Regions from separate parts of the Cytobacillus sp. ABV4_503 genome, predicted to be linked through region 3. Evidence: predicted binding sites of a transcription regulator. Region 3 holds the regulator's gene; each other region holds the start of a gene.

Region 1 (2,205 bases), 1.3 Mb from region 3:
CACCTTCATATCATGTATTTTGGAATATCCGTTTTCTAATCTTTATCAAATATTTCATCAAGTTTATCTGCATAAAAGGTAATCGCTTTTTTATATTGCAAAACTTCTGGGTCATCAGAGGTTTCGGCCACACACTTTAGGAGCAGCTCCATGGCCTGCCTATGCTGGCCTAAATTATGGAGCGTCATGGAATAAAACACCTGGATTGCACGATTAGCCGGAAACTGGGAGATCCCTTTTTCGAACACCATCTTTGACTTTTCATATTCCCCAAGTGTCCGGTATGTGCTCCCTAGACCCAAAATAGCACCTTGCAGATCTGATTCAGGAAGCCCAAGTTCGATCGCTCTTTCATAATAAGAAACAGCCTTCGATTCCTCCCCTAAAACGTCAAAACTCCAGCCGCACTGATAATGAATAACTGGGTTTAAGGGATACTGTTCAGCCAATTTTATAAGCAGAAGGTTGGAATCTTTGTATTTTCCGAGATTGCGAAGTACAATCGCTTTTTCTAAGTCCGTGCTCATATGTACCTCCGATCAGCGCTTTCTTTCTATTATATCTAAAAATTGAAAATAATGGTTGGTAAGGCTTCAACTTTTCTGCAAAAATTGAATTATGACTCTCTGCACCGTTCTTTCACTTCAACCGCAGTGATTTCGTCAAACATGACCTTCTCAAGAAACCCATCTTCCATTTCCAGATAAATTTTTCTGCTGATGCTATCCAGCCTGTTTACCCTCCCTGTGTATTCGCAGAAAAATCCACCACGCCAAACCTTTACTTTTAGAAAAAAGGCAAATTCCATTGCATAGTGAATTTTGTTTTCATAATCCTCCAATTCATATTCATCAATAAGCGGCTTGTTTTGTGCCATTTGTTCAGTTTCCAATTTTCTTAACATCGCCCGGTGTTCCGGCATGAAATGGGCTGGCAGCCATTTTATTTTCCCTCTGTCTTTTAGCGGCATAGTAAATCCCTCCATCTTCTATTATAGAACATTTGTTCTGTATTTAAACCAGTAAAGCATAAAAAACTCAAGCTGGTTCATTTGGATAATAAAAGTACGAGTGGTAAAATAATCTTTAACTCTCTAAAAAGATTGGTGAAACAATGAAGCAGCTCCCTATAAAACACCGGTGGCTCGGTCGATTGCTTGCATCCGATCCCGGGCTTATCCGATTTCAAAAAGCTGGACGGGCCACTTTAAGTTTAATGGCTTCAGTCTTTACGACTTTGCTTATCATGCAATTGGCTGGCGCTGGTGCTAAAGCCGCTCTCACTCCGGCGATCGTGTCCGGAATGGCTGGCATGCTTGGCATCATGATTGTGATGGATGACTCTAAAAAAGGTAAGATGCTCACAACTGGCCTGCTTGGAATTTCTGCCATGGCGGGGGTATCGATTGGTTCACTATTGGCGGGAAGCACGGTCTTTGTCGATATTGCAATGGTGCTGTTAATATTCTTAAGCTTTTATTTAACCCGCTTTGGCGTACGGTATTTTTCTCTATGCATGATTGCATTCATGACACTTTATTTTTCATCTATCCTAAAGTTATCAGGCAGTCAGCTTCCATCCTTTTACTTCGGCATCTGGATAGGGGTCGCGTATGCTTTCCTGTTCAATTTCATCCTGTTTCAGGACACCGCGAAAAACCTGAAAAGAAGCATTCGCTCCTTTCATTTCCAAAGCAATTTTACGTTCAACCTGTTAATTGAGGGGATGAAAGCCAAGGAAATGACTCCCCAGCAGCGGGAGGAATTGCGGAGAAACGTGCTGAAGCTCAGGGAATACGCAGTAATGGTTTCAGAGTATGTAAATGATGAAGATGTTCAAAAATTATGGCCAGGGCTGACCTCTACTCAGCTGAGGTTATATATATTTGATGCAGGTATGCTGATTGAAACACTGACAGACTCAATTCGAAGCTTAAAAAAAGCGAATGCTCTTGAAATTGATGAGCTGAGAAAACTCCTGGTTTGGGTAACCCGTTCTCTTCGCGATGCTGAAGTTCTTGCCCAGCAATATGAAGAACAAAATCTGCGTGAAGCAGAGCTTGCTGTACAGGCCCTTCGCCTGCTTATTATTGATTTGTTCAGCCGGGAAGACAAACCTGCTGGATGGCTGTTTTTGATCAGGCGAATCGAGTCCATTGCGAACCATGTAATCGAGGGCGGCATAACCATACAGCAGGCACTTCAT
Region 2 (2,205 bases), 2.6 Mb from region 3:
ATTTCCGGTGTATGCTCAAGCTCGTAAGGGCCGGGTGTTGCCGAAACAAAGACAGCCTGTTTCACATGCTTCTCGAACTCGGTAAACGTAAGCGGCCTGTTATCCATGGCTGAAGGCAAACGGAAACCATGGTCCACAAGCACCGATTTTCTTGCCTGGTCACCATTGAACATACCGCGGATTTGCGGCAGAGTTACGTGTGACTCATCAATCACAATTAGAAAGTCTTCCGGAAAATAATCCAGAAGGGTATACGGTGTTGAACCAGGCGGCCTTAATGTTAGGTGGCGGGAGTAGTTTTCAATACCGGAACAAAAACCCATCTCCCTCATCATCTCAAGGTCATAGCGGGTCCGCTGCTCCAGGCGCTGGGCTTCAAGAAGCTTATCGTTTTCTCTTAATTCAGCAAGGCGCACTTCCAGTTCTTTTTCAATGTTCTGGATGGCGACCCGCATTTTTTCTTCACGCGTTACGAAGTGGGATGCCGGGAAGATCGCAACATGCTCACGTTCACCCATAATTTCTCCGGTGAGGGCATCTACTTCACGGATCCGGTCTATCTCATCCCCGAAAAACTCTACACGGATACAATGCTCATCCCTTGATGCCGGGAAAATCTCAACTACATCCCCGCGAACACGGAAGGTGCCGCGCTGGAAGTCGATATCATTGCGCTCATACTGAATGTCAACGAGCCTGTGAAGAAGCTGGTTCCTCTCAATCTCCATGCCGGTTCTGAGGGATAGCACCATTTCACTGTATTCTTCAGGAGAACCCAAACCATATATACAAGACACACTGGCAATAATAATGACATCTTTGCGCTCAAATAATGAAGAAGTCGCCGAGTGGCGGAGCTTATCAATTTCATCATTAATGCTTGCATCTTTTTCAATAAAGGTATCTGTAGAAGGCACATATGCCTCCGGCTGATAGTAGTCATAATAGCTGACAAAATACTCAACAGCATTGTTTGGAAAAAAGTCCTTGAATTCACTGTATAACTGCCCAGCAAGTGTCTTATTATGGGCAATGACAAGCGTCGGCTTGTTAACCTCTTGTATAACATTTGAAACCGTGAAGGTTTTTCCCGTTCCTGTTGCACCCAAAAGCGTCTGGTGCTTCTTGCCGGAATTAATTCCCTCCACAATTTTTTTGATTGCCCCAGGCTGGTCGCCTTGAGGGGAATATTTTGAGACTAATTCAAATTGATCCTTCACCTATAAGCCTCCCGTTCAAATTACTTTTATCTATATATTAATCACAAACCAGCATTGTAAGAATTAAAGATCCGGGATGCATGGCTGATTTGTCAGTTTTTTACTCAATACTCATATCACCATTCTACCACAAAGAGCCTAAAACAAACCAACAATATGCGAACGGATATTCGTTTTTTTGTTTTTACAGGGAAAATATTGCTTGGGAAATATGCCGAATTATCGAGGGGGGTGTCGAAGCAAGGTTAATCAAACGTTTGATTAACGGGGTGTAATCCAATCAATCGTTTGATTGATATTGATGAATAGCTGATGCTACGCAAGCATAAATTCAGATGAAAATTCATTAAACAAAAAACCTGTCGATACGTTTGATCGACAGGTTCCGCAAGAATTATTCCGCACTTAGCTTTGTTTTGGGCTTCAGTTTTTGAGCGTACCAAAACCCGACAGTCAATGAAAGTGCGTCTATAACAATTAAGGCAAATGAATTTGTATAGCCTTTATAGACAGAAGCAGCAATCAGTCCCACCGTTAATACAAGCCCAATCACACGATTATAGCTTACTCTCGTAAAGAGCAATACCAGCAGGCCAGGCAGCAGCAGAGCTGACAAGTATTTTAATGCCAAACAAAACACCTTCTTTTGTTTATTCACAATGATTCAGGGTTTCTAACATTAGAATATCTTCTCATAAGAAGATGTACAAGTTTTTTCAGTGTTATTCCCTATGTTCTTTCACATAATAAGAAAAAGTACTTATTATGGAGGAATGTATCATGGCAAGAAGAAAAAGACGCCCGCTTGTGCCGGAATCAAGAGCGGCATTAGACCAGCTGAAAAATCAGGTAATGGCAAACCAGGGATACCATGTTGACAATGAAAACCCTGATGGCGTGAAATATGAAATTGCCGAGGAGGCCGGTGTGCCATTGAAGCCGGGCTATAACGGCCGTCTTACATCCAAACAGGCAGGAACAGTGG
Region 3 (2,205 bases):
TTTCAAGATCGTATCCGCTGGCCTGTTCGCGAATCACCTTGACCACTTCAAAATTATGCTTTTTCGCCAGAATCACCAGCTCTTCTTCCTGCCTTGAAAGGGACGTTTCCTGAGTATCTTTTGTTGTACTAACCCTGCAGTAAATAATAGCTTTCATAACTTCTCCTTATTCATAAAGGTCTGAACTGGCAAGCTCTTTATAAGGCTCGTCATCCAGAGCTTTTACTGGAATTACAATTTCATCGCCCGGAAAAATCCTTCCAGACGCAATCTCATTATTTTGTTCCACCCAATTAATAAATTGATCTGTAGACAGCGAATGTTCAGCCGAAAAATTCTCAGCAATTTTCCATAAAGAGTCGCCTTCTGCAACAGTGACTTTCACAAACTTTTCCGTATCGGGTGTTTCTATTTGCACGAGCATAATAAACGATGCTGCCAGGCTTAAAACGAAGAGAATAATAGCATAAGAATATGATTTCCACAATTTTTTAAACATGATATACCACCTCTAAAAAGAATATATGTTCGCATTTGATGATTTTATTATAGACCGAACATTTGTTTTGTGTCAATAAAAATTCGAACTTATGTTTGTATCATATGGTAATTGGTGCTATAATTGAGACAACAAAAACATACGAGGTGCGTAAAGATGGTGAAATTATCAAAAAGGCAGCAAGATATATTAGAGTTTATAAAAGAAGAAGTTAAATTGAGGGGTTATCCGCCTTCTGTAAGGGAAATCGGGGAAGCAGTCGGCCTTGCTTCAAGCTCAACAGTTCACGGCCATCTCGCCAGACTTGAAAGCAAAGGGCTGATCCGCAGAGATCCTACTAAACCGCGCGCCATTGAAATTTTAGACCTGGACGAGTCTTCTCACATTCCTAAAGTCAGTGCAGTTAATGTTCCGATCGTCGGTAAAGTAACTGCAGGGCAGCCGATAACGGCCATTGAAAATGTCGAAGAATACTTCCCTCTTCCAGAAAGAATGGCACCAGCTGACGAGCATGTATTCATGCTTGAAATCATGGGAGAAAGTATGATTGAAGCCGGAATCCTTGATGGCGACTATGTCATCGTCAAACAGCAGAGCACTGCCAATAATGGAGATATCGTGGTTGCCATGACAGAGGAAGACGAAGCAACTGTCAAGAGATTCTTTAAAGAAAAAGACTTTATCCGTCTTCAGCCGGAAAACTCTACAATGGAACCTATCATCCTTCGAAATGTTTCCATCCTTGGCAAGGTTATAGGTGTATACCGCCATATGCATTAATAGAGTGATAAAAAGCAAGCAGCCTCTGCCTGCTTTTTATTTTTTCCAATTTTAAGAAGGTTATCAGTTCCTATTACCTGATGCTATTAGCGAAATCATACGAAAGTAACGGATACTTTTTCTTTTGGCATAAAGTTACAGTCAAGTATGACTATTTTATTGTTCTGAAAATTCGGTATTTTTATGCATATTAATTTATAGCCACTTTCTATATAATGGTAATACACCGAGAATCAACCTAAGGTCGCTTGTCCAAAATCTCGACTTTAGGAGTGTGAAGAAAAAATGTTTTTGAACATTACCTTCGCTTTGTTGATTGGTGGGCTGGTTGGTGTCGTTGGACATATTCGGAAAGAAGGCAAAATGGTCAAACCCAGAAGAACAAAAAAGTTCATCTATCTGGGGGTCTTTGAAGAAGTAATCATGGGGGCTTTAGCGGCTGTTTTTTTGGTCGTATCTTCAGATCCTGACTCTGCCTTAAAGGTAGTTCTCCTGGCGGTGATTGCAGGGTTTGGAGGAGATGCACTGCTGACATGTCTCGATTTCTTAAAGATCAGACATAAAGAATAGAGAGATGCAGAGAAATACGAATTAGTTAAAACCTCGTTCATCTGTAAACGGGGTTTTTGTATTTGCCTTTTTAAAAATACTCCCCGGCTAAAGTGGCCAGGGAATTTCAAATTTTCTTAGTACGAGAACATGTACTGCCCGCCCTCCCAAGAATGCACTCGCATACGTGAAAAAACACACCACCTGCTGGGAGAAATCCTGCCTTTTTTATTTTTCGACTATTTTTTCAAAACTGCTCCTTCTGCTGAACCAATGGGCAATTAAATAAAGTGAAACTAATATAAAAAAGGAATAAGTATAGGCCCAGTCGATTCTTTTATACAAGTGCAGCATTGCCATAATAGGCATTCCTACAT
Region 4 (2,205 bases), 1.8 Mb from region 3:
ATGAGCGGGCAATGAAAGTAAAGGCATGGCTTGAGTCTGAGTCACTCACTGTTTTTGAAGTGTGCCGCCGCCTTTTTCCGAAAGTTTATGAGAAGGAGCTTTCCCTGACGATTTCCGAAACGGTCGCGCAGCTTGACTATTTGCATTCAATAGGAGAGATTTATATAAATAAAGAGGAGGAAGCATTCTTGTATTCCGCATCAAAAGAGGTGGTTTGATTTGTCAGACAGTTTGAAAAATAAAAATGTGATTATCACAGGTGCATCTGGAGGGATTGGAGCCCAAATGGCTGTTCTTTGTGCTGAGAGGGGAGCAAACCTTGTCCTTCTTGCCCGCAGCCTTGACAAATTGCAGGAACTGCAGGCAGATTTGCAGAGGCGTTTTTCAGTGGATGTTTACATACGTAAACTCGATGTTTCGGACACTGACGAAGTCTCGGCTGTTTTTTCCGAAGTACTTGCGCGGTTTGATCGCATAGATGTTCTTGTTAATAATGCCGGGTTCGGAGTTTTCCGTGAGGCGCATGAAGCAAAAGTTGAAGAAATAAAGGAAATGTTTGATGTAAATGTAGTTGGTTTAATGGCTTGCACCAGCATGGTGCTGCCGGTGATGAGGAAACAGAGAAGCGGCCATATTATCAACATCGCCTCACAGGCGGGCAAAATTGCCACACCGAAATCCAGTATCTATTCTGCAACCAAGCATGCTGTTCTTGGCTATACGAACAGCCTTCGCATGGAGCTGGCTGACAGCAATGTCTTTGTGACTGCTGTTAATCCCGGACCGATTGAGACAAACTTCTTCAATATTGCCGATGAAAAAGGCACATATGTGAAAAATGTCAGCAAGTATATGCTTAAGCCCGAGTATGTGGCGCTTAAAGTAGTCAATGCCATGCTGATGCCAGTCAGGGAAATTAATCTCCCGCGGTGGATGAATGCGGGAAGTATTGTCTATACACTTTTTCCAGGACTGTTCGAAAAAATTGGAAAACGTGCATTCAATCAGAAATAAGAAAAGCGGAAGCGCCTTGCCCACCCCCGACAAGCACAAGACGAGCCCCCGGAAAGGCGTTCTTTGCCTTTTTGGGAGGATTGGCTTGTGACCTCGAGGGGGTAGGCGCTGGAGCTAGACAGTTATTGACGTTCAAAAATTTATACTGTCTTATCTTATAAGAAAGCAGCTGCAGCCAAATCCCTGCAGCTGCTTTTTTATTCTTTAAAAATAAGGTGAGCCCGTAATATACCCGTATACCACATCATTTACTATTTCATGCAGCTCGCTGTCTGCTTCTTTATTTTTCTCCTTTATGACTTTATTGAATATCTCTGCAAATTCCCTGCTTTCAAACGTAATGGAATGGCTGTCCTCGTTATATTGCTTTAAACAGTTTTGAACCATTTTATATATCAGTTTTTTGTTCATTATTTTTGCACCTCAAGCTGATTATACTGGTTTCTGGTCATATCGGCACCTGGCAAAAGAACCTGTTTTAAGAAAAATCGCGTAAAATTTCCATTGAAACCGAACGCATATTCGCTTAATATATTGGGTATACATATATATAGAACAAATGTTCTTGGTTATTTTTATTTGGATTCGGGCGCTGCCGACCTGCATAAGCCGGTGCGGCGCCTTGCGCTTTTCTGAAGGAGGATGTCGAAGTCATGGTTGATTACAGCACAATGCCGAATAATCAAATTTTGTGTGTTGATATGAAGAGCTTTTATGCAAGCTGTTCTGCTGTCATGCTTGGTCTGGATCCCCTTGACTGCTATCTTGTGATTGCGGGGAATGTGGAACGGAAGGGCAGCGTTGTTCTGGCTGCCTCTCCGCGAATGAAAAAAGAGTTTGGGATAAAGACAGGGGCCCGCCTTTTTGAGGTTCCTAATGACCCGCGCATTAGAATTGAGGAGCCGAAAATGGCGACTTATTTAAGAATCTCCACTGAAATCACCAGGGTGTTTAACCGTTATGTCCCCAAGGAAGCCATCCATACGTACAGTGTCGATGAAAGTTTTATAAAAGTAGACGGCGCAGTGCATCTCTGGGGTGATGCCCGGACAATTGCCTGGAAAATAAAAGATGATATTGAACGGGAATTTCAGCTCCCCTGTGCCATAGGAATAGGGCCTAATTTGCTTATGTCAAAGCTCTGCCTGGATCTTGAAGCGAAAAAAAAGGGAGTTGCTGAATGGACGTATG

What was found. The regulator LexA, encoded in region 3, represses DNA repair genes until DNA is damaged. The targets are predictions, from matches to a motif close to CGAACATATGTTCG.
Region 1: the regulator LexA is predicted to act here: its motif matches at 996-1,009, upstream of ACXAD1_RS14705 (YolD-like family protein).
Region 2: the regulator LexA is predicted to act here: its motif matches at 1,380-1,393, upstream of uvrB (excinuclease ABC subunit UvrB).
Region 4: the regulator LexA is predicted to act here: its motif matches at 1,526-1,539, upstream of ACXAD1_RS17550 (YqzH family protein).

The regions. Positions count from the first base shown of each region.
Region 1 is NZ_JBSWTH010000001.1:2,941,589-2,943,793, forward strand. It holds gene ACXAD1_RS14700 (tetratricopeptide repeat protein) at 36-527, opposite strand; gene ACXAD1_RS14705 (YolD-like family protein) at 617-970, opposite strand; gene ACXAD1_RS14710 (FUSC family protein) at 1,153-2,205, shown strand, end outside.
Region 2 is NZ_JBSWTH010000001.1:4,265,181-4,267,385, forward strand. It holds gene uvrB (excinuclease ABC subunit UvrB) at 1-1,220, opposite strand, end outside; gene ACXAD1_RS21515 (CsbA family protein) at 1,615-1,851, opposite strand; gene ACXAD1_RS21520 (alpha/beta-type small acid-soluble spore protein) at 2,001-2,205, shown strand, end outside.
Region 3 is NZ_JBSWTH010000001.1:1,651,685-1,653,889, reverse strand. It holds gene ACXAD1_RS08390 (YneB family resolvase-like protein) at 1-157, opposite strand, end outside; gene yneA (cell division suppressor protein YneA) at 167-499, opposite strand; gene lexA (transcriptional repressor LexA) at 656-1,279, shown strand; gene ACXAD1_RS08375 (DUF4257 domain-containing protein) at 1,565-1,849, shown strand; gene ACXAD1_RS08370 (CBO0543 family protein) at 2,057-2,205, opposite strand, start outside.
Region 4 is NZ_JBSWTH010000001.1:3,481,328-3,483,532, reverse strand. It holds gene ACXAD1_RS17560 (MBL fold metallo-hydrolase) at 1-218, shown strand, start outside; gene ACXAD1_RS17555 (SDR family NAD(P)-dependent oxidoreductase) at 220-1,014, shown strand; gene ACXAD1_RS17550 (YqzH family protein) at 1,219-1,425, opposite strand; gene ACXAD1_RS17545 (Y-family DNA polymerase) at 1,668-2,205, shown strand, end outside.